One region of the Arthrobacter sp. BG3 genome, then DNA from elsewhere that is predicted to be linked to it. Evidence: riboswitches for the same ligand, from Rfam matches in the RefSeq annotation. Region 1 holds a riboswitch; each other region holds the start of a gene.
What was found. A riboswitch is a leader RNA that binds a small molecule or an ion and turns the genes downstream of it on or off. The one in region 1 is predicted to bind thiamine pyrophosphate.

Region 1 (9,516 bases):
AGGGCTTCGGCAAGGACCCCAACCACCGCCCGCACAACATTCCCTTTGTGATGCTCGGTGCCGCGATCCTGTGGTTCGGCTGGTTCGGCTTCAACGGCGGCGCCGCGACCACCGCGGAACAGGGCGGCCTGATCTGGATCAACACCCTCGCAGCCCCCGCCGCGGCGATGCTGGGCTGGCTCATCACGGAGCGTATCCGCGACGGTCACCCGACCTCGCTCGGTGCAGCCTCCGGTGTGGTTGCCGGCCTCGTGGCCATCACCCCGGCCTGTGCCAACGTCAGCCCGGTCGGCGCACTTGGCCTCGGACTCATCGCCGGTATGGCTTCCGCACTCGCCGTCGGCCTCAAGTTCCGCTGGGGCTTTGACGATTCGCTCGACGTCGTCGGTGTCCACCTCGTCTCGGGCATCATCGGCACCGTGTCACTGGGCTTCATCGCCCTCCCGGTTGCGGGTGCCGGCGGCGGCCTGTTCTACGGCGGCGGTTTCACCCAGCTCGTGGCGCAGCTCGCTGTGGCCGGTATGGCCATCACCTACTCCGCAGTGATGACCACGATCATCGCACTGGCCATCCACAAGACCATGGGCTTCCGGGTTTCCCAGGAGCAGGAAGTGGTGGGCGTGGACCTCAGCCTGCACGCCGAAACCGCCTACGAATTCGGAGTCGGGGGCCACGGCGGAAGCTTCACCCCGCTGCACGAACTCATCACCGGCAAGGCCCAGGCCGTGGCTCCGGCCCCCGCACCGGTGGACGTGGCGTCCAACGGCAAGAAGACCGCAGCAGCAGGCAAGGAGAGTGTGGAGGCATGAAACTGATCACAGCAATCGTCCGGCCGGAAAAGCTCGACACCATCCGCGAGGGGCTCGAAGCCTACGGCGTGCAGGGCCTCACGGTCAGCGCAGCCAGCGGCTACGGCCGGCAGCGGGGCTACACCGAGGTGTACCGCGGCGCCGAGTACAACGTGGACCTGCTCCCCAAGATCCGGGTAGAGGTCCTGGCCACCGATGAACAGGCGGACGACATCCTGGATGTCATCATCGCCAGTTCGAACACCGGCCGGGCCGGCGACGGCAAGGTCTGGACGATGGACGTGTTCGAGGCAGTGCGGGTCCGCACCGGCGAACGCGGATCGGCCGCAATCTAAGCAGCTTCAAACACCAAGGCGGGCCGGGTACCTGAAAGGGTTCCCGGCCCGCCTTAGTGTCGTCTGCGGACCACCCGACGACGGCGCCGGTCAGCGCGGCCAGCCGTCCGGCCCGGCGCTTCCGGCGGCGTACTCCTCCAGCGGCGCGCTGTCCCGGGCCCAGGCCTTGAGGACGGGCCCCAGGATCCGCCAGCAGTCTTCCGCAGTATCGGCGCGGACCGAGAGAAGGGGATCGCCGGTCAGGACGCCCTCGAGGACCTCCCCGTACGGCAGCAGTTCGGAGGCGCTGAGCTCGGCCTTCAAGGTCGCGCGGTCCAGGCTCAGGACCTCGCCGGGGCCGTTCACGTCGACGTCGAACTGCAGGGTGTCCGGTCCGAAGCCGATCCGGAGCTGGTTGGGGACGTCCACCCCGGTAAAGCCCCTCGGCAGGTGCGGTACCGGCCGGAAGGTCACCACGGCTTCCTTGCGTTTGGTGCCCAGGGCCTTGCCGGAACGCAGGATGAACGGCACGCCCTGCCAGCGCCAGTTGTCGATCTCCACTTCGACCTCGGCCAGCGTCTCGGTGCCGCGGGCAGCGTCGACGCCTTCCTCCTTGGCGTAGTCCGGAACCTTGCGGCCGCCGAGGGATCCCGCGGTGTACCGGGCGCGGCGCGTGCTCTTGGCGTAGGGCGCCTTGATGCTGCTGGCCCGCAGCACCGTGGCCACGGCGTCGCGGAGGTCCCGTTCGTCCACCGAGGCGGGCGGCTCGATCGCCATCAGGGCCATGATCTGCAATAGGTGGCTCTGGATCATGTCGCGCAGGGCTCCGGCGCCGTCGTAATAGCGGGCCCGCCCCTCCAGTGCGAGGTCCTCGTCGAAGACGATCTCGACCTTTTCGATATGGTTCCGGTTCCACACCGGCTCCAGGAAGGTGTTGGCGAAGCGCAGGCCAAGGATGTTCAGCACCGTCGCCTTGCCCAGGAAGTGGTCCACCCGGTGGATATGGTCCCCCGGGACCAGAGCGGCCAGGGTGTGGTTGAGGTGCCGGGCGGACTCCTCGCTGGAACCAAAGGGTTTCTCCATGACCAGCCGGGTCCCGGCGGGCACCTGGCCGGGAGCCAGCGCCTCGCAGGCCAGCTGGCTGACGCGCGGCGGCAGGGCGAAATACACGGCCACCGGCCCCTCCAGCTCCGCCAGCAGACCGGCCAGCTGCCCCTCGGCCGTGACGTCGAGCTGGTGGTAGCTGGTGGTTTCGCGGATCCGTTTCAGTTCCCGCCGGCCATAGGCTTCGGCCTGGGAGTTGGCGTCGGCGAAGGACTCCTCAACGCGTTCCAGCCATTGATCCGGGGTCCAGTCGTCCGACCCGGCGCCCACCAGGGTCAGTCCGGCGGCGCGTCCCCGGGACACGAGCCGGGCAAGGCCCGGCAGCAGGAGCCGTCCGGTGAGGTCGCCCGACGCGCCAAGGATGAGCAGGGTTTTCACAGTTGTTTGGCTGGTCACCTAAGTCAGCATGCCATCTTGAAGGCGCGTCTTGGTACCCTAGATAGTCGAGTCCCGTTGTCGAGACGGTTCGTTCAGGCGAACATCAGTCGCGACGCTGGCGTGCCGGACCGGCCGCCATCCGCAGATCCACTGAAAGAAGTGCACGGCGCGTGTTCAATTCACTCTCTGACCGGTTGACAGCAACCTTCAAGAATCTCCGTGGCAAGGGCCGCCTGACCGAGGCGGATGTTGATGCCACGGTCCGCGAAATCCGGCGTGCCCTCCTGGACGCCGATGTGGCCGTGTCCGTCGTCCGCGAATTCACCGGGCGCGTGCGCGAGCGTGCCCTCGGCGCCGAGGTCTCCGCCGCACTGAACCCGGGCCAGCAGATCGTGAAGATCGTCAACGAGGAGCTCGTGGAGATCCTCGGCGGCGAGACCCGCCGGATCCGGCTTGCCAAGACCGGGCCCACCATCATCATGCTCGCCGGCCTTCAGGGCGCCGGCAAAACGACCCTGGCGGGCAAGCTCTCCAAGTACCTCAAGGCGCAGGGCCACAGCCCCATGCTGGTGGCCTGCGACCTGCAGCGTCCCAATGCCGTGACCCAGCTCCAGGTCGTCGGCCAGCGCGCCGGCGCACCCGTCTTCGCCCCGCACCCGGGCGCCACCTCCACCGAACTGGACCACCCGGCCGGCGACCCGGTCGCGGTCGCCCGCGCCGGCGTCGAGGAAGCCCGCCGCACGCTGCACGACGTCGTCATCGTCGACACCGCCGGCCGGACCGGCGTGGACGCCGAGATGATGGAACAGGCACGCCAGATCCGCCGCGCCATCGTTCCGAACGAAGTGCTGTTCGTGGTGGACGCCATGATCGGCCAGGACGCCGTCAACACGGCCATGGCCTTCGACGAAGGCGTCAACTTCACCGGCATCGTGCTCTCCAAGCTCGACGGCGATGCCCGCGGCGGCGCCGCGCTCTCCGTCTCCTCCGTCACCGGCAAACCCGTGATGTTCGCGTCCACCGGCGAAGGCCTGGACGACTTCGAACTCTTCCACCCGGACCGCATGGCCTCACGCATCCTCGACCTCGGTGACGTGCTCACCCTGATCGAGCAGGCGGAGAAGTCCTGGGACAAGGACGAGGCTGCCCGGATGGCGAAGAAATTCGCCGACCAGGAAGACTTCACGCTGGAGGACTTCCTCTCCCAGATGCAGCAGATCCGCAACATGGGTTCCATGAAGAAGATGCTCATGATGATGCCCGGAGCGCAGAACATCCGGCAGCAGCTCGAGCAGTTCGACGAGCGTGAAATTGACCGCGTCGAGGCGATCGTGCGTTCCATGACCCCGCATGAACGCGTCGCCCCCAAAATCATCAACGGTTCCCGCCGGGCCCGGATTGCCCGCGGCTCCGGTGTGCATGTCTCCGAGGTCAACGGCCTGCTGGAACGTTTTGCCCAGGCCCAGAAGATGATGAAGAAGATGGCCGCCGGCGGAGGCATGCCCGGAATGCCGGGAATGCCCGGCATGGGCGGCGCAGGGGCCCGCAAGGGCGCCAAGAGCGCACCCAAGAAGAAGGCCCGCTCCGGCAACCCGGCCAGGGCCGCGCAGGAGCTCAAGGACGCCCAGGCCCGCCGGGCCGAAGGCGCCAAGGCCCTTCCCACCGGTGCCGCCTTCGGGCAGCAGGGCGGCGACTTCGATCCGTCCCAGCTGAACCTGCCCAAGGGCTTCGACAAGTTCCTCGGCGGCGGCAAATAGGGCCCTTCAGCCGAAATGTCGGCGGCCCGTTGCCGGGCCGGTGTCATAGGGTTAGACCATGTACAAGCAGCGCGTAGTATTCGTCCACGGAGCCGGCAGCTTCGGCGCTGCCGCGTGGCCGAAACAGCACGGAATGGCGCTGAACTACGACGCGCTGTTCCTGCGCCGCCACGGTTATGACCCCGTCGCCGAGCCGCTGGAGACGGACTTCGCTGCCGACGCCGCCATTGTCCTCCGCGCCCTGTCCGACGACGGCCGCAGCCGGGCCGGCGGGCACGTCGTGGCCCATTCGCAAGGGGCCATCTCCGCCATGATGGCCGCCGTGGAACGGCCGGACCTGGTGCACTCCCTGACCCTCGTGGAACCGGCCTGCCTCTCGCTCACCGCGGACCAGCCGGCGACAGCCGCGCACCGCGCCTTGATGCAGCCGCTCTTCGAAGTCCGCCACCACCTGAGCGATGAGGATTTCCACCGCGAGTTCGTGCGTCGGGTGTTCGCGGCCCATACCCCGGCGCAAGCGACCCTGGGTGCGCCCAGTCCGGAGGACCAGCGGGAGGCGCGCCGCCTGCGGCTGCAGGCTCCGCCCTGGGAAGCCCCGCTGCAGATCGTCCCTGGCGTCCCGACGCTGGTCCTGACCGGCGGCTGGGAGCCGCTGTATGAGGAGATCGCAGGCTACCTGCGTGAGACCGGCGCCCTGCACCGCACCGCGGCGGGCGGGCACCGGCCCCAGGATTCAGCAGAGGGCAACCGGCTCATCCGGGCGTTCATCGCCGACGTCGGCCGTCAGCAGCACGCCCACGCCTCCTAAGCGGGGCGGGGCGCCCTGCTCCGCCCGGTGCGGTCCGCCCTCTTAGCGGGGTGCGGGGCCGCCCACGGCAGGCGCCGGCAGGTAGACCTTGCCGCCTGAGGCCAGGAACTCGGTGCTCTTCGCCCGCATCCCGGCGGCCAGTTCGGCCCGCGCGGCCTGTGAGTCCGCGGACCCGTACTCATCGCGGATGTCCTGGCTGATCCGCATGGAGCAGAACTTGGGACCGCACATCGAGCAGAAATGGGCCGTCTTGGCCGGCTCCGCGGGCAGCGTCTCGTCGTGGAACGCCTCGGCCGTCACGGGGTCCAGGGACAGCGCGAACTGGTCCCGCCAGCGGAACTCAAACCGTGCCTTGGACAAAGCGTCGTCGCGTTCGTGCGCTCCCGGATGTCCCTTTGCGAGATCGGCGGCATGGGCCGCGATTTTGTAGGTGATGACGCCGGTCTTCACATCGTCCTTGTTGGGCAGGCCGAGGTGTTCCTTAGGGGTGACGTAGCAAAGCATGGCGGTGCCGTAGCGGGCGATCTCGGTGGCGCCGATTGCGGAGGTGATGTGGTCATAGCCCGGAGCAATATCGGTCACCAGCGGCCCGAGCGTGTAGAACGGGGCGCCCTTGCAGAGTTCCTGCTGGCGCTCCACGTTTTCCCGGACGAGGTGGAACGGCACATGTCCCGGGCCCTCCACCATGACCTGCACATCGAACTCCCAGGCCCGCTGCGTGAGCTCGGCCAGGGTGTCCAGTTCGGCGAACTGCGCCGCGTCGTTGGCGTCTGCGGTCGCACCGGGCCGCAGGCCGTCACCGAGCGAGAACGCGACGTCGTAGCGGGCGAAGATTTCGCAGAGCTCATCGAAGTGGGTGTAGAGGAAGTTCTCCTGATGGTGGGCCAGGCACCAGCCGGCCATAATGGCTCCGCCGCGGGACACGATGCCGGTGACCCGGTCCGCGGTCAGCGGCACGTAGCGCAGCAGCACCCCGGCGTGGATGGTCATGTAGTCCACCCCCTGCTCGCACTGTTCAATCACGGTGTCCCGGAAGATCTCCCAGGTCAGGGCGTTCGCCTCGCCGTTGACCTTCTCCAGCGCCTGGTAGATGGGGACCGTGCCGATGGGGACAGGGGAGTTGCGGAGGATCCATTCGCGCGTGGTGTGGATGTCGTCCCCGGTGGAGAGGTCCATCACCGTGTCCGCACCCCACTGCGTGGCCCACTGGAGTTTGTCGACTTCCTCGGCGATGGAGCTGGTCACCGCGGAGTTGCCGATGTTGGCGTTGATTTTCACCAGGAACGCTTTACCGATGATCATCGGCTCGGATTCGGGGTGGTTGACATTGCTGGGGATAATGGCGCGGCCCGCCGCGACCTCGCTGCGCACCAGCTCCACATCGCAGTTTTCCCGCAGCGCCACGAACCGCATCTCCTGGGTGATGACCCCGTCCCGTGCGTAGCGCATCTGCGTGACCGTCCGGCCGTCGACCGCGCGCCGCGGCACCGGCCGCTCACCCCTCCACTCCGCGGACGCCGCGCCCCGGCGCACGGCGGACTTGCCGTCGTCGAGCAGCGCCCGTTCCCGGCCGGCGTAAGTTTCGGTGTCCTCCCGGGCTTCAATCCAGGGCGCCCGGAACGGCTCCAGCCCGCGGACCGGATCGCTGCCGGGGCCGGCCGTGCGGTACACCCGGAACGGGGGGTTCCCGGTACCGTCGGGGGAGCCCGCCAGGGCGATTTCGGTCACCGGGACGCGGATGCCGTGTTCCGTGTCCTGGTCAAACGCCAGGGAATGGGACTCCAGCGACCGCGTAGGGGCGGCCGGCTCAATCTGGCCCGTCAGCCTGCCGGCTGACAGGTTTTGGACAGGGCTGTGCTGCGTCAATGGTGTGTTCACGGAAATACTCACTTCCTTCGCCGGCATTACCCGGACAGGTTCAACGGTCGCAGGCTGCGTCAGCCCGATCTCAGCCCCTGCAAGGGCACCCGTGTGGTCGTAGACGAAGCTACCACGTCCCGCCCGGGCGGCTGTCGAGTGTGACGGCGGCCGTCACGGCCCGGTGTTACCGTGGCATCGTGACGCAGTCCAGGGCCGTGCCCCGCATCAGGGAGGCGGCGCCGGAAGACCTCGCGGCCCTGCCGGCTGTTGAAGCGGCGGCTGACCGCCTCCTTGAAGCGGAGCTGGGGCACCAGGGGCTCCCGGAGCTGCCGGCGACGGGTGTTCCGCTCTTCATCCTGGTCGCCGGAAGCCCGCCCGTGGGGTTTGCCCGCGTCGATGAGGTCGGCGGCCAGCCCCACCTGGAACAACTCTCCGTGCATCCCGACGCTGCCAGGCGCGGGCTCGGAAGGTCGCTGGTGGAGGCCGCCATCGGCGAGGCCCGGGACCGTGGCTATCAGTCGATGACGCTTTGCACCTTCGCGGGGATTCCGTTCAATGCGCCGTTTTACGCGAGCTGTGGCTTCGAGGAACTCGCCGACCCCGGGCCCGCGCTGGCCGCCGTGCGGTCCCACGAAGCGGAGCTGGGGCTGGATGAGCTGGGCCGGCGGCTCGCGATGCGGATTAGGCTTTAAGCCATGACCAGCATCATCGAGTTCACCGGCACCGTCCTCACCGGACCCGACAGGGAGCACCGCGGATTGTGGTCCGTCGGCGGCGTTCTGACCTTCCAGCGGCCCGCCGCTGCCCCGGACCACGTCCTGGACGGCTGGGTCATCCCCGGGCTGGTCGACGCGCACTGCCACATCGGGCTTGGCCCCGGCGGGGACGTCCCGGAGGAGCTGGCGGAAGAACAAGCCATGACCGACCGCGACGCCGGAACCCTCCTTGTCCGCGATGCCGGTGCTGTCCACGACACCCGCTGGATCCAGCACCGCGCGGACCTGCCCCGCATCATCCGCTCGGGCCGGCATATCGCCCGGACCCGGCGGTACCTCCGCGGGTTCGCCGTCGAGGTGGAGCCGGAGGATCTGGTGGAGGCCGTGCGCAAGCAGGCGCGGGCCGGTGACGGCTGGGTCAAACTCGTGGGGGACTGGATCGACCGGGACGCCGGCGACCTCGCCGCTAGCTTCCCCGCCGGGGTGCTGAAAGGTGCCATCGAGGCCGCCCACGACGAAGGCGCCCGGGTCACGGCGCACTGCTTCGCCGAAGACACCCTGGACGACATGCTCGACGCCGGCGTCGACTGCATCGAGCACGCGACCGGCCTGCTCCCGCGGCATCTGGCGCGTTTCGTCGAACAGGGTGTTCCGATCGTCCCCACGCTCATCAACATCGCCACGTTCCCCGGCATCGCCGCGCAGGCGGAAGCGAAGTTCCCCCGCTACGCGGCGCACATGCGCTCTCTCTGGGAGGGCCGGGCGGAACGTGTCCTGGCGGCCTTCGAAGCCGGAGTCACCATCTACGCCGGGACGGACGCCGGCAGCGTCATCAGGCACGGGCGCATCGTCGACGAACTCCAGGCGCTGCACGCCGCCGGACTTCCTGCGACGGCGGCCCTCGACGCCGGATCCTGGGCTGCCCGGGCCTGGTTGGGGGCCGCCGGCATCACCGACGGTGCCAGCGCCGACGTGCTGGTCTGCGCCGAGGATCCGCGCCGCAACCTGGCCACCCTGCGGGAGCCGCAGAACATCGTGCTGCGCGGGGAACTGGTCCGGTAGGAACACTCCTTCTCCATTAGGAATAAATTGAAGCTTCAAGTAATTTACCCTGTATGAGGTCATCGAAGGGCGGTGGCCGCCAAGCCCCGGAGCGATCACATGACTGCAGAAACCAGCACCCGGGATCTACTTCCCGCCGAACTCACCATGGGCACCGTGATGCTCAAGGTCGGCGACATGAAGGTCATGACGGACTACTACCAGCGCGCACTCGGCCTCGACATCGTGGCGGAGCAGGACGGCGGGCTCTACCTCGGGCGCCGGCAGAAGCCGCTGGTCCACCTTGCGCCGGCGCCGGGGCTGAGCGTGCCGTCCCGCGGCGAGGCCGGCCTCTTCCACACGGCGCTGCTCTTCGGTGACCAGTCCTCCCTCGCCGCCACTGTCGCCAGCGCGGCGCAGTACGAACCGCAGTCCTTCACCGGCAGCGCCGACCACCTCGTCAGCGAAGCGTTCTACTTCAACGATCCCGAGGGCAACGGCATCGAACTCTACTGGGACCGTCCCCGCGACGCCTGGTCCTGGGACGGCACCAACGTGGTCATGGACAGCCTGGCGCTGCCGCCGCAGCGCTACCTCGAACAGTTCCTGACCGAGGAATCCGTCAGCGGGCAGCGCGAGGCCGAGGCCGGCGTCGGCCACGTCCACCTCCAGGTCGGCGACGTCCAGTCCGCCCGGGACTTCTATGTCGGAACCCTCGGCTTCGAGAAG
Region 2 (9,516 bases), 1.3 Mb from region 1:
AGCACGCGTCCGGTGACAAACTGGTGCTCGGGCTCCTGGAAGACGGTGCCAATCCGGGCGATCAGCTGCTGCGCCTTCCACCGGTAGGGGTCGATCCCCGCGCCGGCACTGAGCGGCAACGTGGCGGAGACCGTGCCGGAGACCGGGGCGAGCAGGCCCGCGAGGGTCAGGGCGAAAGTGGACTTGCCGGAGCCGTTGGGACCCGTGATGGTCAGCGCTTCGCCGGCCCGGACCTGGGCCGTGATGCCGGACTGCACGGGCACCGGCGGGATCGGGCGGAAGCCTCCGCGGAGCCCGGCCCGCCGCGGCCGTTCGCGCGACACGGCCAGGTCCTCCGCGGCGAGCAGCAACTGCCGCGCCGCGTGGGCGGCAGCGGTGTGCCCGGCCGCGCCGGCGGCGGCGCCCGCTGCACCCCGGGGCCGGGTCGGCGGCACGTAACCCGGGACCCAGACGCCGGCCGCGGTGAGCATGTCCCGTGCCTGGGCCAGGACCTCGTCCGGGCGCCCGTCGATCAGCACGGCGGAGTCCGTGGCGGATCCGGGCTGCAGCACCACGATCCGGTCCACCAGGTCCTTCCAGACGGAGACCCGGTGCTCCACCACCACCAGGGTGGCCCCGGTTTTGTCCAGGCAGCGGCCGACGGCGTCGCGGACTTCCAGGACACCGGCGGGATCCAGGTTCGCGGTGGGTTCATCGAGCAGGATCAGGCCGGGGCGCATCGCCAGGATGCCGGCGAGGGCCAGGCGCTGCTTCTGCCCGCCGGAGAGTGCCGACGTCGGATGGTCCAGCGGCAGCCGGCCCAGCCCGACGTCGTCAAGTGCTTCCGCCACCCGCCGCCAGATCTCGGCCGGCGGAACGGACAGGTTTTCGGCGCCGAAGGCGACGTCGTCGCCCAGGCGCGAGAGCACCACCTGGGTCTCCGGGTCCTGCTGCATGAGTCCTGCCCGGCCGCGCTGGGCCCGGGGCGGGGCGCCGTCGATCAGCAGGCGGCCGGTCTCGTCCGCATCCTCGGCATCCGCAGCGGCACGGCCTGCAGCACCGCCGGAAGCACGCTCGGCGCCACCGGCGGAGCTGTCGCCGAGTACCCCGGCCAGGGCGTGGAGCAGCGTTGATTTGCCGGCGCCGGAGGGACCCAGCAGGAGCACCCGCTCACCGGGCCGGATATCCAGGTCCAGGCCGCTGACGGCGGGCCGGGGCCGGCCGGCGTGCCGCCAGCCCCAGCCCCGCGCGGTGACCGTGGCCGGGCGGCACCCGCTGCCGGCGGACGTGCTGGAGGCGGACATCAGGAGAAGACAGGCTCCGTGGCCGCCTTGCGGGAGGCAAAGGAACTCAGCACACCGGTCCTGGCCAGGCCCCGGGTGGCGAGCCAGGACAGTCCGCCGGCGATCACGGCGCCGGAGATGGCCGTGAAGATGATGTAGGCCAGCTTGTCGCCGTCGGCGTAGGCGATGTTCCAGCCCCAGGGCAGAAACGAATCGTTCAGCCCGCAGAACAGGCCGGCACCGGCACCGGCGAGCAGCGACACCGGCAGGTTGAACTTCTTGTACATAAAGGCGGCGAAGACCAGCTCGGCGCCGAGGCCCTGCAGGATGCCGGAAATGAGCACCGTGGTGCCGTACTGCGAGCCCATGATCAGCTCACCGGCGGCGGCCACGGCTTCGCAGAACAGTGCGGCGCCCGGTTTGCGGATGATGAGCATGCCCAGCACCGCCGGGATCATCCAGCCGCCGGCATAGAGCCCGGTCAGCGGCGGGTAGAACGCGTTGACGGGGGCGGCAATGAGGTTGGCGCCCTGGGACCAGGCCCAGAAGATCACGCCGCCGGCCACCGCGATCAGTGCGGCCACCACAATGTCCACCACACGCCAGTTGTAGTTGCGTCCGGTGAGCGTCTGCTTGGCAGATGTATCAGTCATGTCGTCCTCCTGAGGAACAGGAGGGGAGGGTGTCCGGGGCCGCAGCTTCCGCCGCTGTTCCGGGCACTCTGAGAACTCGACTCCCTTGCGCCGGTACTAACCGGATCAGGTTCGAGGGTCTGCGGCTGTCCGCACTCTCAGCGCCCACCTGTGGTGTCCCCGGATTCCTCCGGTGATGCCCGACGGCGGCGCTCCCCTGTCGTATTGAATATCGCCCTTGTGGGCGTGGCTAAGTTTACACCCATCGGGCGGCTGGGTTCCGGGGTCAGCCGTCACAATGCGCCGGCGCCGCGCCGGTGACCCGGAACCCCCTGCTTGGTAGAGTCGGCAAGGCACGGGAACACCGGATGCCGCGCCCACGCGCCGGCGGCCAACCAACGGAAGCTGGAACACGTGACCAACTCAGCAGTGCCGCCCTCCGGCTACGATCCGGACTCCGCCGACGAGCAGCCGCACGGATCGCTGGCCGCGCTCATCGGCCGCATCCTGGCCGAAATCGATGAGCTGCAGTTCCAGTCTTTCGGCAAGGACGACGCCCTGGACCTGGGGCTGCTCCTGGTTGAACTCGGCAGGCAGCGCTCCCACCCGATCGCCATCGACATCACCAAGGGCGAGCAGGTGCTCTTCCACGCGGCGCTGGAAGGCGCCACACCGGACAATGAGCGCTGGATCAGGGCCAAGCAGCGCACGGCCGTCCGCTACGAAGTCCCGTCCCTGCTGGTGGGTCTTCGGTCCCGGGCCGCCGGGCGGAGGATCGAGGACAACGCCTGGTTTGACCAGAAGGAGTTTGCCGCCCACGGCGGGGCTTTCCCCATCTATGTGCGCGGGACCGGGATGGTGGCCACCGTCACGGTGTCCGGGCTGCCGCAGAAGGCCGACCATGAGCTGGTGGTCGAAGCCCTGTCGGAGATCCTGGGCCGCGCCGTGACCCCCGGGCGGTAGCTCAGCCGCCCGGCGCTGCGGTCCCGCCGCGACCCCGCGGTGCCGGCGCCTCGCTCGGGCGCCGGGGTGTCCGCCCGGCCAGCCGGATCAGCGCAATCCCCGCTGCGACAAACCAGACCCACATCAGCACCCCGTAGCCCCCGTAGATCTCCGGGACGGCGTGCCGGAGGGCTTCCGCGACGATGCCCAGCCCGCCCGTGGCGATCCCCAGCCAGGCCAGGGCCCGCGGCAGCACCCCGTTCAGCATGACGATGGAGATGAGCAGGATGCCGGCCGCGGACAGGACACCGGCGACGGCGGGGGTGTTGTTTTCGGCGATGATGGCTTCGGCGGCGGTCGAGTAGCGGAGCCGGGCCGCGTCGTCGGCGGCGGCGGCGTAACGGTCGCTGAGATAGACGAGCCCCACCGATCCCCTGCTGGTGACCGGGACGGCAAGGATCAGACCCCACGACAGGCCGCCGATCACTGCGGCGAGCAGGGCCAGGCTCTTGTCCAGCGGGGCGAGCGCCACGAAGAGTGCAACGAACACCAGCACCGGCAGGATGTTCGGCATGATCCAGAGCAGCTGTTCGGCAACATAGTTCCCTTTGTTCCGCGCGATGAACTCCAGCGTCTCGGTGCCGCCATGAACCGGGGGCGGGGCGGCGAAGTCCAGGACCAGTGCCAGCATCAGCAGCGCCACGAACAATACCGAGGAGATCCCGGCCCAGAGATAGAGCCGGCGCCAGGTCCGGCCGCCGGCCGAATCGGTGGCCGGCTGCCGGGCGGGCCCGGGCGCGCGGGTTTGGCGTCGTGCCATCCTCGAAGGTACGTCCGGACCGGGCCGCCGGACAGGGGCGTTGGTCCCTGGCTGGAGCGCCGGGCGCCGGGCGAGGGGCGCTAGGCTAGGGGAAGCCCTGTTTCCTCCCCTAGGAGTCCGAAGAATGAACATCTTCATCAAACTGCTCGGCACCGGCGTCAGCCTGCTCGCCGGCTACGTCGGCACCAAACTCGTTGACACCGTGTGGGAGAAATCCACGGGCAACAAGCCGCCCAAGGGCCACGATGAGGATGTGCCCACCACGCTGCGCTCAGCGCTAACCTTCGCGCTGATTTCGGCAGCTGTGAGCGCCATCATCCAGGTCCTCGCCAACCACGGCACGCAGCGCGCGGTCACGCGTTTCGCCAAGAGCCAGGACGTGGTTTAGGGCGCATCGTTTAGCTCTTACCGCCTGTCGGTGGCCGCGTCGGGGTCGTCGTCGCTAAACCCGCGCTTGCCCGCCGCCTGCTGCACGACGGCCTCGAGTTCGTCCGTGCTGAGCAGTTCCGGGTGGAGGTGCTTGGTGCGGTAACCGGCCCGGCCGACCATGTGCGCGGACACCGGCACGGTCAGCAACTGGAAGATCCACGCCACGCCCAGCACTGGCCAGACCCACCAGGTGCGCATCTGGAGCCCCAGCGCGCAGAGCAGCAGGAAAAGCCCCAGCACCTGGGGCTTGGTGGCCGCGTGCATCCGGGTCATCAGGTCCGGAAAGCGGAGCAGTCCCACCGCCGCCGCGAGTGACATCAGGGCGCCGACCACCATAAAGACCGCCGAGACGGCGTCGATCACGGTGTCGGCGGTAAGGGTTTCAGGATTCACGGCTCTTCTCCCGCCGGTCGGCTACGAAGCGGGCCACCGTGACGGAGCCGACAAACCCGATCAGGGACACCGCCACCAGCAGCATGAGGTTGTTCAGGTGCCGGTTCACGGCCATGTCGATGCACAGGGCCGCTCCCACGATCGCCAGCAGCACGTCCGCGGCCAGCACCCGGTCCAGCAGCGACGGGCCCCGCGCGATCCGGATGATCGCTCCGCCGGCAGCCAGGGACAGCACCACCGTGGTCACGGTCAGGACCAGCTGCATCATGATGCCACCTCCTGGTTGAGGGCGGACAGTTCGGCCTGGGTACCCATGATCCTGATCAGTCCCGCTTCCGTGTCGCGGACGTCTTTGCGCAGCCGCGCGGCATCGTCCGCGTTGCGGACGTTAATGCCATGGATATAGAGCGTGGACGTCGACCGGTCCACCTCCACCACGAGCGACCCCGGGATCAGCGCGGTCACGTGCCCTGTCGCCGTGACCAGCAGGTCGGAATGGCTCCGCAGCGGGACGGCGACGACGGCGCTGACCACCTTGGGGCCCCGGGCCAGGGCCAGGTACAGGACCTGGAAGCTTGCGGCCACCACCTTGGCTACGAAGCCCAGGGCGAACTGGACCGCCCGGAGCAGGTTGAAGCGCCCGCCGAGTTCCACCGGCGGCAGGTAGAACAGCCGGGCCACCACGACGGCGATCAGTGCGCCGAAGAGCAGGTTCCCCGGGCTGAAGTTCTGCCACAGGGCGCCCCAGACAATCACCAGCCAGACCAGGAGCGGGAGTTCCTGACGCAGGGAGATCCGTTTCCGGTTCATTTGCGCTCCTGCCCGCTGGTTGGCGGAAGGCCGGCGGGGTCCGGGCCCGGTTCCGGCTGGGAAATCGCGGGAACCCGCACGCCCTCGCCGAGGACCGCGTGAATGTATGAGGTCCGGTCCAGCATTTCGACGGCGGCCTGGTCCGCCACCTTGAACAGCGGCCCGGCGAACACGGTCAGCCCGACACCGAAAATGACCAGGCCCAGCGTGGAACCCACCATGGTCCGCGGCAGAAGGGTGACGTTGGTCTTTCCGGCCCGGTCACCCGTGGCCGAGTCCGCGGGGTGCGCCAGCAGCACCGGGTCGGGGTGTTCCGCGTCCTCGGGCTTGCGCCAGAATGCGCGGTTCCACACCCGTGCCATGGCCAGCAGGGTGAGCAGGCTCGTCAGTACACCGCCGATCACCAGCGCGTAGGCCAGCGGGGTTCCCAGCTGGATGCCGGCCTGCAGCAGGCCCACTTTGCCCAGGAAGCCGGAGAGCGGCGGGATGCCGGCGAGGTTCATGGCCGGGACGAAGAACAGCACCGCCAGCAGCGGGGACAGCTTGGCCAGGCCGGCGACACGGTCCACCGAGGAACTGCCGCCGCGGCGTTCAATCAGACCGGTGACCAGGAACAGGCTCGTCTGGATCGTGATGTGGTGGGCGACGTAGAAGACGGCGGCGCCCAGCCCGGCCACCGAGGACATCGCCAGGCCGAACACCATGTAGCCGATGTGGCTGACCAGAGTGAAGGACAGGAGTCGTTTGATATCGCTTTGGGCCAGGGCGCCGAGGATCCCCACCAGCATGGTCAGCAAGGCGGCGACCATCAGCGGGGCGTTGAAGGTGTCCCCCGGGAACAGCAGCGTTTCGGTCCGGACCATGGCGTAGACGCCGACCTTGGTCAGCAGGCCCGCGAACACTGCCGTGACCGGGGCAGGTGCCGTCGGGTAGGAGTCAGGCAGCCAGAAGGACAGCGGGAACACGGCAGCCTTGATCCCGAAGGCCACGAGCAGCATCACGTGCAGCAGGTTCTGCGTGCCCTGGTCCAGGTCCGCGAGCTTGACGGCGAGATCGGCCATGTTGATGGTTCCCGTGGCCCCGTAGATCATGGCGATCGCGATCAGGAAGAGCACTGAGGAGACGACCGAGACCACAAGGTAGGTCACCCCGGCCCGGATCCGCGGCCCCGTCCCGCCGAGGGTCATCAGCACGTAGCTGGCGGTCAGCAGGATTTCGAACCCCACATAGAGGTTGAACAGGTCCCCGGAAAGGAACGCGTTGGACACGCCGGCCACCAGGATCAGGTACGTGGGGTGGAAGATCGAAACCGGCGCGTCCTGGTCGCCGTCGGCCATGCCCTGCCCGGTGGCATAGATCAGCACGGCGAGGCTCACCAAGGATGACACCACGAGCATGAGCGAGGAAAACTGGTCCACCACCAGGACGATGCCCCAGGGCGGGAGCCAGCCGCCGATATTGACCGCAGCGGTGCCGCCCTCCCACACGGAGGCGAGCAGCAGGCACTCGAGCAGCAGGGTCATGGACAGGAGCACGATGCTGACGGTCCGCTGGGCCCGGGAATTCCGGATGAGCAGGAAGGTCAGGGCGGCACCGAGCAGGGGAAGGATGACGGCGAGCGGGGCGAAACTGGCAATGTTCACTGTCCGCCTCCTTCCTTGCTGGGTATCGTGATGTTCCGGGATCCGGGTTGTTCCTCCGAGGCGGCGGCCTCGGCGTCGAGCGTGCGGTCGGCGACCGTGACGGTGGCTTCGGCCCCGGCGGGAACATCGGAGACCGACTGGCCGTCCGTGCCGAGCATGGTCAACGGGAATTCAGAGGTTTCCACCGGAACCACGGAGTCGTCCTCGGCGTCGAAGCTCGGGGTCTTGGCGACGCGGCGGTCCTCGGCGTCGTCCTGGATCTCGTCCTGCCGGGCCAGCACCCAGGTGCGGTAGATGATGCCGAGCATAAAAGCGGTGACAGCGAAGGAGATGACGATCGAGGTGAGGATCAGTGCCTGCGGCAGCGGATCGTTGTACTGACCGGGGTCGGTGTCCTTATCGAACAACGGTGCCAGGCCGGCATAGCCGCCCGTGGTCAAGATCAGCAGGTTGGTGGCGTTGGCGAGCAGCATCAGGCCCAGCAGGACCCGGGTGAGGCTGCGTTCCAGGATCAGGTAGATGCCGCAGGCGTACAGTGCGCCCATGACCGTCAGCAGGGTCAGGTTGACGCTCATGCTTTCCCCTTGGCTGTGGTTTCGGCCGCGATTCCGCCGGCTTCCTGCTCGTCCGACGGTTCTGCGGGGTGTTCCTCGAAGTGCTCGTCGATCTCGGACCCCAGGCTGCGCAGCACGTCCAGCACAAGGCCGACGACGACGACATAGACGCCGATGTCGAAGATGGTGGAGGTGACAAACTTGACGTCGCCAAAGACCGGTAGCCAGAACTGGAGAATGGCGGTCTGGAACACCTGGCCGCCCAGCAGCAGGGGGGCCACGCCGGAGGCCGCCGCGGTGGCAAGGCCAATGCCCAGCAGCGCGCCGGCACTGACCGGTGTGGCTTCGCCCAGCTCGAAACGGCCGCCGGCAAGGTAGCGGATGGTGAGGGCCAGGCCTGCGGTGAGGCCGCCGGCGAAGCCTCCGCCGGGGAGGTTGTGGCCGGCCAGCAGGAGGTAGATCGAGAAGACGATCATGGAGTGGAAGATGAGCCGCGTGACGACCTCAAAGATGATCGAACGGCGTTCCGGTGCCATGGTCCGGCCTGCCACCAGCCAGGCATCGCGGCTGGAGGCGGCGAAGCGGCGGCTCATGGCCAGCGCGGCGTCGTCGCGGGTGTTGCCCCGGCCGGCGCTGCGGTTTGGCTGCCGGCGCCCGACTGAGCCTTCCTCCACCATGGCGGAAGTCCGGAGCCGGTCCCCCCGGCCCCGGACGAAGATGAGGCTCGCGACCCCGGTGGCTGCGAGCGCCAGCACCGAAATTTCCCCGAAGGTGTCCCAGGCGCGGATATCCACCAGGGTGACGTTGACGATATTCAGTCCCCCGCCGCCCTCGTAGGCCAGTTTCGGGAACTCGAGCGAGATGGGCGCCGCCACCCGGGCGCCCAGGGCGTAGATGGCGACGTAGACCATGGTGATGCCGAAGGCGGCGCCGATGATCACGCGGATCACCCGGTACCTTCCGCCGGTGCGGTCGCGGAGTTCCGCGGGGAGGCTGCGCATGGCGAGGACGAAGGCCACCAGGATGATGGTTTCCACCAGCATCTGGGTCAGCGCGAGGTCCGGCGCTCCCTGCAGGGCGAACATCAGGGCGACGCCGTAGCCGGTGACGGAGACCATGAGGACGGCCAGGAAGCGTTTGTTGGCCCGCACGGCGGCCAGTGCGCCGATCACGATCCCGGCTCCCACCACGATCTGCAGCGGGGAGTTGGGATCGATGAAGAAGAGGTTTCCGGGGAGCGGCTTGTCCGCCAGCACCAGCGCGGTAAGCGGCAGGGCGAACGCCACGGTCAGGATGACGGAGAGGTAGAAGAACAGCGAACCTCGCTGGGTCCGGCCGGTGATCCAGACGGCGGCGTCGTCGAGCGCGCCGATGGCCAACTGATAAGTGCGGTCGCCGTCGATCCAGGCCGGGACCAGGCCCTGGAGCCGGGCGACGGCGGTGCGGCCGTAGAACATGAACCCACCGAGGACGAAGGTGATGGCGGTCAGCCCCAGGGCCGGAGTCAGGCCGTGCCAGAGCGCCAGGTGGCCGGCGGCGGCCGCCGCGTCCTCGCCGGCGGGCACGAACAGCGCCGCGTACGGCTGGATCCAGCCGTCCACCGGCGCCGGCCACAGTCCGTAGACGATGGTCAGCAGGCCCAGGATGGCGGGGGCCGCCAGGAAGGCCGGCTTGATCGGTTTGAAGGGGGTGGCCTCCACGCCGGGCTTGACGGCAAAGGCGCCCCACATGAACCGCGCGCTGTAGGCGAAGGTCAGGATGGATCCCAGGACCAGGCCGGCCAGGATCACCATGCCCCAGATGCCAGCGGCGGTGCTGTAGTGGATGAACGCTTCGAACACCGATTCCTTCGCGACGAAGCCGGCCAGCGGCGGGATGCCGGCCATCGAGGCGGCTCCGACCGCGGCCACGACCGCGAGGGCGCGGGAGGAACGGTAGACGCCGGAGAGCTTGCGGATGTCGCGGGTTCCGGCCTGGTGGTCAATGATGCCCACCACCAGGAAGAGGGTGGCTTTGAAGAGACCGTGCGCC
Region 3 (9,516 bases), 360 kb from region 1:
GACTACCACGGGACAGGGAAGCCGAACCGGCTGGGCGAGAACCTCACCTCGTCCGAGGTGTTCGCCCGGATCGAGGAACTGGGAACCGGAACCCCCGTGGTGCGCTGACGGGCCAGGGCAGGGTCAGGTCCCCGCCCCGCCACCCGTTGCGCTATCAGTTTTGGTCCCCATGGGGCCCAAATGGCCACCAAAAGTGAGAGAGCAACAGGGGGCGGGCGGGCGTCAGGTGCCCGGGAACTCCGTGAAGGCGGCGTGCGGGGCAAGCCGCTTGGCCATGACATCGATGGCCGGCTGGTTCTGGTCCACGCAGACAAACTTCCGGTCGAGCTTCGCGGCGACGGCGCCGAGGGTTCCGGAGCCGGCGAAGAAGTCCAGGCACCAGTCGCCGGGGCGGCTGGAGGCCGCCACCACGCGGCGGATCAGCCCTTCGGGCTTCTGCGTGGGGTAGCCGGTCTTCTCCTTGCCGGTGGGGGAGACGATCGTGTGCCACCAGACGTCGGTGGGCAGTTTGCCGAGCTCGCGTTTGGCCGCGGTCACGAGGCCGGGGGCCATGTAGGGCTCCCGGTCCACTTCGGCGCTGTCGAAATGGTACTTCGTGGGGTTCTTGACATACACGAGGATGTTGTCGTGCTTGGTGGGCCAGCGGAACTTGGCGCGGGCGCCGTAGTCGTAGGCCCAGATGATCTCGTTCAGGAAGCACTCGCGGCCGAAGATGGCGTCCAGCATGACCTTGGCGTAATGCACCTCGCGGTAGTCCAGGTGCAGGTACAGGGTGCCGTCGTCGGCGAGCAGCCGCCAGGCCTCGACGAGCCGCGGCTCCAGGAAGGACCAGTAGTCGCTGAACGCGTCGTCGTACTTGTGCAGCGCTCCCTTGATCGTGTCGTAGGAGCGGCCCTTGAACCCGACCCGGTCGCCGTCGCCGCCGGCATTGAGCACCATCTTGGTTTCCTGGCGCTTCTGGACCCGGCCGGTGTTGAAGGGCGGGTCCACGTAAATGAGTGTGAAGGCGCCGTCCGGCAGCGTCGGGAGGTACTCCGCGTTGTCCGCGTGTACCACCAGATTGCCGCCGTCCGGCGCCCAGACGGTGTCAGTCATGAGGGGGTTTAGGCCTCGGTGCTGCCTGCCGGAGCCCCGACCTGTGCCTCGCCGGCAACCACTTCGCCGTTGTGGCGGCGGGTGCGGGTGCGGCGGCGTGCGCGGGTGGCGCGGTCGACTTCGGTCGGTGCGGCCGCACCGGACCGGGTCGGTGCCTCGGCGGCGGGACCGGTGCTGGCTTCAGCCTCGGCCGGACGACGACGGCGGTCGCCGGAGCGTCCGCTGTCCTTAGCGGCGGTGGCGCCGCCACTGCGGCGGGTGTCGCGGCTGCCGCCGGTGGTGCGGGCGCCGTCACGGCCGCCGCCGGTGGTGCCTGTGGCGCTGGCGTCGCGTCCGCCGGTGCGGGCGCTGTCACGTCCGCCGGTGCGGGCGCTGGCGTCGCGGCCGCCGCCGGCCTGTCCGGTGCGGGGGGCGTTCTTCTTGCCGGTCTCGCCCAGGTCCTCCAGGACCTCGGCGTCAACGCCGGCCAGCACGCGCTTGTCGCGGGGCAGACGGCCCTTGGTGCCTGCAGGGATGTCGAGTTCCTCGAAGAGGTGCGGGGAGGAGGAGTAGGTTTCCACCGGCTCCGGGACGCTCAGGCCCAGGGCCTTGTTGATCAGGCCCCAGCGGGGCATGTCGTCCCAGTCAACGAAGGTCACGGCCGTGCCCTTGTTGCCGGCGCGGCCGGTGCGTCCGACGCGGTGCAGGTAGATCTTTTCGTCCTCAACGCACTGGTAGTTGATGACGTGCGTGACGTCGTCGACGTCAATGCCGCGGGCGGCGACGTCGGTGGCGACAAGGACGTCCACCTTGTTGTTGCGGAAGGCGCGGAGCGCCTGCTCGCGGGCGCCCTGGCCCAGGTCGCCGTGGATGGCGGCGGCCGCGAAGCCGCGGTCCACCAGTTCCTCGGCTACCTTGGCGGCGGTCCGCTTGGTCTTGGTGAAGATGATGGTCCGGCCGCGGCCGCGGGCCTGCAGGATGCGGGCAACAACCTCGATCTTGTCCATGCTGTGGGCACGATAGATCAGCTGGCGGATGTCGCGCTTGGTCAGGCCTTCGTCGTCCGGGTCGGCGGCGCGGATGTGTGTCGGCTTGGTCATGTAGCGGCGGGCCATGGCGACGACCGGGCCGGGCATGGTGGCCGAGAACAGCAGCGTCTGGCGGACGGCGGGAGTGCCGGCGATGAGGGTCTCGACGTCGGGCAGGAAGCCGAGGTCGAGCATTTCGTCGGCCTCGTCCAGGATGACCATCTTGACGTTCTTCAGGACGAGGTGCTTCTGCTTGTAGAGATCGATGAGGCGCCCGGGGGTACCGACGACAATCTCGACGCCCTTCTGCAGCGACTCAACCTGCGGCTCGTAGGCCCGGCCGCCGTAGATGGTGGTGATGCGGGCGTTGCGTTTGCGGGCGGCGTTCTGCAGGTCGCCGGCGACCTGGACGGCCAGTTCGCGGGTCGGCACGATCACGAGGGCCTGCGGGGCACCGGGAGCGGGGAGGGCGTCGTAGCCGGCGTCGTCCGGTCCGACGACGCGCTGCAGCGCCGGGATGCCGAAGCCAAGGGTCTTGCCGGTGCCGGTCTTGGCCTGGCCGATAATGTCGTGGCCGCTGAGGGCGACCGGCAGCGTCATGGCCTGGATCGGGAAGGGGTGCGTGATGCCGGCGTCGGCCAGCGACTCCACGATATCGGCGCGGACGTTGAAGTCCGCGAACGTCTTCTCGGCGATCTCATGCGGCTTCTCGTCCGAGATGATGGTCTCTTCCGGCTCGATCGTTTCCGTTCCGGATTCGTCGGTCAGAAGCTGGTGCGTGTGCAATTCACTCACTAGGGGAGTTTCCTTATTCATTTTGGGCTGCGCTGCTTGCTCAACGGGGCCGGCCGGGTGGCCGTTCCGGAGCACGCTCAGGCGCGCAGGCAATTCCAGTGGAAGCCGATCGCGGGCTATCTAATTGCTGGCACTGGGGACCAGCGGGTCTATCTCAAGATCGCGTAGGGGCGGGCTTGTTGAATTCGAAAATCAAGGAAATCAACGACCGGGCATCCATATCTACCCTTCCAGTCTAGCTGTACGCGGCCCGGAACCTCGACGGACCGCGCTGTGTCAGAAAAGATGCGCGCGGGAACCCTGCCGGGCGCTCAGCCCACCAGCTCCAGCCTGACCTCGCGGGTGGCGATGTCGGAGGACACAATCCGGACCCGGACCTGGGTGCCCGGCTCCAGTTCGCCGGGGCAGCGGGCGGTGACGGCAGGCTCGGCGATCTGCACGATCCCGGAGGGCCCGCTTCCGTTGCCCGCCTTGGTGCCGGCGGCGCCGTTGCCGTTCCTGCCGTTCGCTGTTTTCCCGTTGGCGGGTTTCCCGTTCCGGGCGGGTTTGGAGCCGGAAATGACGACGGCGTCGAACTCCTGGCCGACGTGGTTGACCAGCAGCGCCGCCTCGACGGTGTCGAGCGAGAGGCGTTCCAGCCTCGCGGCCAGCTGGTCAGACGCCGCCATGATCGCGGGAAGGGACGGCAGGGCCTGGCGGGCCCAGTCCGGAACAGCGGTGCCGTTGCTGAGCGCCTCGCAGATCACCAGGACGAAGCGGTCGATCAGGCGGCGCAGCGGGGCCGTGGAGTGGGCGTAGGCGGCGCCGATGGCGGCCTGGATGGCGGCCTCGGGAACCGTGCCGTCGAAAGGTGTGTAGCCGGCGCCGCGGAACAGCATGCCAGCCGAGTGCACGATCGCCAGCTGCCGGGGGTCGGTGGGGTCGAGGGTGCGCAGGTACTCGCCGTAGCTCATCTGGCCGTCCCAGGGTTTGCCCAGGGCGCGGGTCTGGCGGTGGAAATGCGCCAGCGAGGCTTCATCCGGCGGCGGCATCGTGCGCAGGATGCCGACCTTGCCCGCCAGCATGATCCCCGCCGCCGCCATTCCCGTCATCAGGGAAATCTGGGCGTTCCAGTCCTCCACTGGCAGCGGCGGCGCAGCCACGATCCGGTATCCGCCGTCGGGCAGCTGTTCGATTTCCTGCTCCGGCATGTTCAGGCTGGCGCCTCCGCGGAGCCGTTCCAGCTCCACGCGCTTCATCCCGACTTCCTTGAGCAGCTCCAGGACGGGCGCGGCGGTGCCGGCGTCGAGCTCGGCCTGCACTCCGTGGTAGCTCAGCTTGGCACGGCTGCGCACCCTCGCACGGCGGACCTGCACCGCAGAGACCTCGGCGGCGTCGTCCAGCATGAATTCCCAGACGAAGGCGGCACACAGCTGCCCGGCGAGCAGGCTTCCCGCTTCCTCGCTGATGACTTCCGGATGCAGCGGAATCCGGCCGTCCGGGGTGTAGAAGGTCTGGCCCCGGCGGCGGGTCTCGGCGTCGAGCGCCCCGCCGGGGGCCACAAAGGAGGGGACGTCGGCAATCGCGTAGAACACCTTGTAGCCGGCACCGGAACGGTCGATGAAGAGCGCCTGGTCCAGGTCGGTGGAGGACGCCGGATCGATGGTCACGAAGTCGATATGCGTGAAATCCAGCTCCGGAAGCTCGTGCCCGGCCACGGCTTCCTTCGCCTCCCGGAGCGCGTCTTCGGGGAAGGGGCCCGGCAGTTCCAGCGTGGTGCGCAGCGCGTTGAGCGCCTCGGCAAGTTGGTTCTTCTGCTGGTGCACATTCGGGGTCAGACGATGATGGGACACGAAAATCAGATTAGCTTCATTTGCCCCATTAGTCTTGAATCATGAGCGCATCCCCGGCCGATCCTGCCCCTTACAACAGCTTTCTGATGGATCTGCTCGGCGTGATGGCCTACGGCGAGCTTTCCGCCTTCGAACGGCTCTCCTCCGATGCCCGCTATTCACCCACGCTGCACGACCGCGCGGTGCTGGGCCGGATCGCCGTGATCGAATTCCAGCACTACGAACTCGTCAGCGCCAAGCTCGAGGCCATGGGCCTGGATACCGAGGCCGCCATGCTGCCGTTCCAGCCGTCCGTGGACCACTTCCACGAACGCACCCGCCCCGCGGACTGGTACGAATCCCTGATGAAGGCGTATGTGATCGACACCGTTTCCGCCGATTTCTACCGCGCCATCTCCCGCTATGTCGACGCCGACACCCGGGCCCTGGTGGAGCAGATCCAGGCCGATGAGGAGGCCACGGCCGTCTTGCGGGAGCGGCTCAAGACCGCCCTCGCCGATGACCCGAGGCTGGCGTCGCGGCTGGCGCTGTGGGCAAGACGCCTGCTCGGCGAGGCCCTGACCCAGGCCCAGCGGGTGAGTTTCGAGCACGCGTTCCTCGGCGGCCTGATCGGCGCCGACGAGGACCGGACCAGGGAACTCGTCCGCGGGCTGATGGCGGAACTGGCGGCCAACCACTCGCGCCGGATGGCGCAACTCGGCCTGGCCGGCTAACCGTGCAGCCTGGCCGGCTAACCGTGCAGCCTGGCCGGCTAACCGGGCAGCCTGGCCGGCTAACCGGGCAGCCCGGACTCAGCGCTCCGCGGCGTCGAGTGCGGCGAGCAGTGACTTGGCGGCGGCCGCGGGATCGTCGGCCTCCGTGATGGCGCGGACCACCACGATCCTGCGGGCGCCGGCCTCCACGACCTGCTCCACGTTTCCGAGGTCTATGCCGCCGATCGCGAACCACGGCACGACACCCGCGACTTTGCCCGCGGTCTTGCCCCCGCCTGTTGCCTCGGCCCGGCGGATGGCGTCGGCCGCGTAGCGCACGAGTTCGAGCCCGACGGCGGCGCGCCCCGGCTTCGTCGGGGTGGCCCAGACCGGCCCGACACAGAAGTAGTCCAGTCCGTTGCGGCCGGGGGCGGCCGCGATGGCGGCATCGACCTGTTCCGGGGTGTGCGTGGACAGCCCGATCACGGCGCCTTTGCCGAGGAAGTCGCGGGCGGCGCCGAGTGGGATGTCCTTTTGCCCGATGTGGAACACCGGAGCCCCGGAAAGCGAGGCGAGGTCCGCTCTGTCATTGACGGCCCAGAGCCGGCCGTGACGCTGGGCTGCCTGGTGCAGGACTTCCAGGAGTTCCAGCTCCTCGGCTGCTTCCAGGGACTTGTCGCGCAGCTGAATGATGTCGACTCCGCCGGCAAATGCCGCATCCACGAAGTCGGCAAAGTCGCCGCGGTCCCGTCGGGCATCGGTGCAGAGGTAAAGGCGGGCGGTGGTGTGGACGGCATCCTGGCTCATAGGTCCAGCCTAGTTCCTCTAAACTGGGCCAATACCGCGGGAGCCCGCCGCAGCCGTCCATGCCTTTGGCGTCCGGCGCCGCAGGCTGAGAGGGCGTCAGAGCCGACCGCTTGACCTGATCCGGCTAGTACCGGCGTAGGGAAGGAATCCTCATGGGCGACATATCCGCCCGCGGCGCGGCCGCATTTACTGAAGCAGCGGCAGCCGCCGCCTCCGATGATGACGCCGGAGCCCGGAAATATTACGACGTTGCTGTAATCGGCGGCGGCGTCGTCGGCCACGGGATCGCTTGGGCGGCGAGATGCTCGGGCCGGTCCGTGGCCCTGATCGATGATGCCCCCGGGAGCGGCGCCAGCTGGGCTGCCGCCGGAATGCTTGCCCCGGTGAGTGAACTTCACTACCAGGAGGAGGCGCTCCTGGAGCTCATGCTTGAGTCCTCCCGCCTCTGGCCGGCTTTCGCTGCCGGACTCGAGCGCGGAGACGGCGGCCCCGGAACGGGCGCCAGCAACACCGCAACGGGTTCCGCAGGCGCCGACGGCAGGACCGGCGCCGACGGCAGGACCGGCGCCGACGCCAGCGCCGCCGGCGGGACCGGCACCGCCACGGGGTACCTCACGACGCCGACCCTCGCCGTGGGTGCCGACGCTGCCGACCGCCGGGCGCTCGCAGACCTGCGCACCGTCCAGCAGGCATACGGCCTGACCGTGGAGCCTCTGACCGTCCGCGCGGCGCGGATGCGCGAGCCGCTGCTGAGCCCGGGGATCTCCTGCGCCTTCGACATTCCCGCCGACCACCAGGTGGACCCGCGCCGCCTGCTCGCCCGGATGGGGGAACTCCTGGCCGCGGACAGCCACTGCCACACCGTCAGCCGGCGCGCCGCCGGGCTGCTCTGGGAGAACGGGAGGGTGGTCGGTGCCAGCCTCGAAGGCGGAGGCTTCATCCAGGCGGGCGAGACCATTGTGGCCAACGGCCTGGGGGCCGCGTCGCTGGACGGATTGCCCGCCGGACTCCGGTTGCCGCTGCGGCCGGTCCACGGGGACATCCTCCGGCTCCGGGTGCCGGCGAGACTGCGGCCGCTGCTGACCTCCACTGTGCGGGGGCTGGTCCGCGGCGTGCCGGTGTACATCGTCCCCCGGCAGGACGGCACGGTCGTGATCGGTGCCACCCAGCGGGAGGACGATCTCGGTGGGGGAGACAGAGCGCCGGCTGCGCCGACCGGCGGCTCCTCTACGGGCCGGGCTACGGCTGGCGGCACCTTTGGGGGCGCGGCCCCGGCTGGCGCCGCCGTGTCCGCCGGCGGCGTCTACCAGCTGCTGCGCGACGCCCAGCAACTGGTCCCCGCAGTCGCCGAACTGGAATTGCTTGAGGCCACCGCGAGGGCCCGCCCGGGGACCCCGGATAACGCGCCGCTGCTGGGCCGGGTGGCGGAGCAGGGGCGTCCGGGGGACGTTGCGGGTCTGATCATCGCCACCGGGTTCTTCCGGCACGGAATCCTGCTGACGCCCGCGGCGGCTGAGATCTGCCGCCAGCTGCTGGACGGCGTCGCGGACCCCCGCTGGGCCCATTTCCGGCCGGGCCGGTTCGCTGCCGGCACGCCGGCCGACGCCAAATCGGCAGCCCCGACGTCGGTTGCCGGCATGCCCGCGGGCGGCACGCAGGAAACAGCCCCCCGCAACGCCAATCCCAACCCTGAGCACAGCAAGGAAACGGTATGAACATCAAACTGAACGGAAACGAGCACATCCTCGCCGACGGCGCCTCGGTCAGCACCCTGGTCAGCCAGGTCACCGGGCGCCCGCTGGCGCCCAACGGACAGTCCGCGGACGGCACGAAACTGGGCGTCGCCGTGGCCCGCAACGCCGAGGTGGTTCCCCGCAGCCAGTGGCACGGCACCGCGCTCGCCGACGGCGACGACATCGAGCTGGTCACGGCGGTACAGGGAGGATGAGCAGCATGGAGGACACCACAACAGCAGCGCCGGGAGTAAAGCCCGCCGCGGCGGATCCGTTCATGGTCGACGGAGTGGAGCTCGGGTCGCGCCTGATCATGGGCACCGGCGGGGCGCCCAGCCTGGACGGTCTGGGGGCCGCGCTGCTGGCGTCCGGCACCGAACTGACCACAGTGGCGATGCGCCGCTATTCGCCGGCGGAGGCCGGCTCGCTGTTCCAGCTGCTGCTGGACCACAACATCCGCGTGCTGCCCAACACCGCTGGGTGCTTCACCGCCAAGGACGCCGTGCTGACAGCCGAACTGGCCCGCGAAGCCCTCGAAACGGACTGGGTGAAACTGGAAGTCATCGCCGACGAGCAGACCCTGCTGCCGGACGCCGTGGAACTCGTCGAGGCCACCGAGGAACTCGTGGGCCGCGGATTCAAGGTCTTCGCCTACACCAACGACGACCCGGTGCTGGCCCTGCGGCTGGAGAACCTCGGGGCCGCCGCGGTGATGCCCCTGGGGGCGCCGATCGGTACCGGCCTGGGCATCCTGAACCCGCACAACATCGAACTGATCGTCTCGCGGGCCTCCGTTCCCGTGGTCCTGGACGCCGGGATTGGCACGGCCTCGGACGCCGCGCTTGCCATGGAGCTGGGCTGCGACGCCGTGCTGCTGGCCACGGCCGTGACCCGCGCGCAGAATCCGGTGCTGATGGGGGAGGCCTTCAAGCACGCGGTGATCGCAGGTAGGCTGGCAAAAAGGGCCGGCAGGATCCCGCGCCGGGAGCACTCGCTGGCATCCTCGGCGATGGATGGCCGGGCCGAATTCCTGTAGGCCGAACGACTCCTCCCCGTTCTCCCGGGGTGGGGGACTTCGGGCCGGAAGGCCTGGCACGACACAGCGAAGGAGGCTGCCATGGCAGCCACAGAGGACGTCCTCACCCAGGAGCAGCTCGATGCGGCCCTGGCGGAGCTGCCGGACTGGAGGTACCGGCTGGGCGGTCTCGTCACCGTCTACAAGGCGCCTTCGGCGGCTGCGGCGCTGGAACTGATCGCCGCCGTCGGACGCCTTGCAGAAGAACAGAACCACCACCCGGATCTGGACTGGCGCTACAACCGGGTCTTCCTGCGGTACAGCTCCCACGACGCCGGGGACGAAGTCACGCTGCGGGACGTCGCGGCCGCGACGGCCGCCGTCGAAGCGGCAGCACGGATCGGCGCCGCCGCGGAGCCGGGACTTTACCGGACCATCGAGGTGGCCATCGACTCCGAGGACCCGGCCGCCATCTCGGAGGTCTGGCGGGTGGCACTGGGCTACCGCCGGGGCAGATCCGATGGCCTGGTGGACCCCTTC

Region 2: another riboswitch for thiamine pyrophosphate. It lies ahead of AC1MFL_RS10535 (ECF transporter S component); the one in region 1 lies ahead of thiC (phosphomethylpyrimidine synthase ThiC).
Region 3: another riboswitch for thiamine pyrophosphate. It lies ahead of AC1MFL_RS15085 (FAD-dependent oxidoreductase); the one in region 1 lies ahead of thiC (phosphomethylpyrimidine synthase ThiC).

The regions. Positions count from the first base shown of each region.
Region 1 covers NZ_CM155270.1:3,703,494-3,713,009, forward strand. The annotation lists gene AC1MFL_RS16615 (ammonium transporter) at 1-809, shown strand, start outside; gene AC1MFL_RS16620 (P-II family nitrogen regulator) at 806-1,144, shown strand; gene AC1MFL_RS16625 (glucose-6-phosphate dehydrogenase) at 1,235-2,623, opposite strand; gene ffh (signal recognition particle protein) at 2,776-4,362, shown strand; gene AC1MFL_RS16635 (alpha/beta hydrolase) at 4,421-5,170, shown strand; gene thiC (phosphomethylpyrimidine synthase ThiC) at 5,213-7,048, opposite strand; TPP riboswitch at 7,044-7,151, opposite strand; gene AC1MFL_RS16645 (GNAT family N-acetyltransferase) at 7,228-7,722, shown strand; gene AC1MFL_RS16650 (amidohydrolase family protein) at 7,726-8,808, shown strand; gene AC1MFL_RS16655 (VOC family protein) at 8,908-9,516, shown strand, end outside.
Region 2 covers NZ_CM155270.1:2,364,827-2,374,342, reverse strand. The annotation lists gene AC1MFL_RS10540 (ABC transporter ATP-binding protein) at 1-1,283, opposite strand, end outside; gene AC1MFL_RS10535 (ECF transporter S component) at 1,283-1,915, opposite strand; TPP riboswitch at 1,980-2,123, opposite strand; gene AC1MFL_RS10530 (heme-degrading domain-containing protein) at 2,309-2,857, shown strand; gene AC1MFL_RS10525 (DUF4386 family protein) at 2,859-3,656, opposite strand; gene AC1MFL_RS10520 (DUF4235 domain-containing protein) at 3,781-4,044, shown strand; gene mnhG (monovalent cation/H(+) antiporter subunit G) at 4,062-4,478, opposite strand; gene AC1MFL_RS10510 (MrpF/PhaF family protein) at 4,468-4,746, opposite strand; gene AC1MFL_RS10505 (Na+/H+ antiporter subunit E) at 4,743-5,288, opposite strand; gene AC1MFL_RS10500 (Na+/H+ antiporter subunit D) at 5,285-6,931, opposite strand; gene AC1MFL_RS10495 (Na(+)/H(+) antiporter subunit C) at 6,928-7,506, opposite strand; gene AC1MFL_RS10490 (Na+/H+ antiporter subunit A) at 7,503-9,516, opposite strand, start outside.
Region 3 covers NZ_CM155270.1:3,342,434-3,351,949, forward strand. The annotation lists gene AC1MFL_RS15055 (PHP domain-containing protein) at 1-108, shown strand, start outside; gene AC1MFL_RS15060 (DNA-methyltransferase) at 223-1,095, opposite strand; gene AC1MFL_RS15065 (DEAD/DEAH box helicase) at 1,104-2,897, opposite strand; gene AC1MFL_RS15070 (RNB domain-containing ribonuclease) at 3,209-4,729, opposite strand; gene AC1MFL_RS15075 (ferritin-like fold-containing protein) at 4,771-5,442, shown strand; gene thiE (thiamine phosphate synthase) at 5,521-6,228, opposite strand; TPP riboswitch at 6,255-6,388, shown strand; gene AC1MFL_RS15085 (FAD-dependent oxidoreductase) at 6,381-7,943, shown strand; gene thiS (sulfur carrier protein ThiS) at 7,940-8,176, shown strand; gene AC1MFL_RS15095 (thiazole synthase) at 8,182-8,997, shown strand; gene AC1MFL_RS15100 (4a-hydroxytetrahydrobiopterin dehydratase) at 9,079-9,516, shown strand, end outside.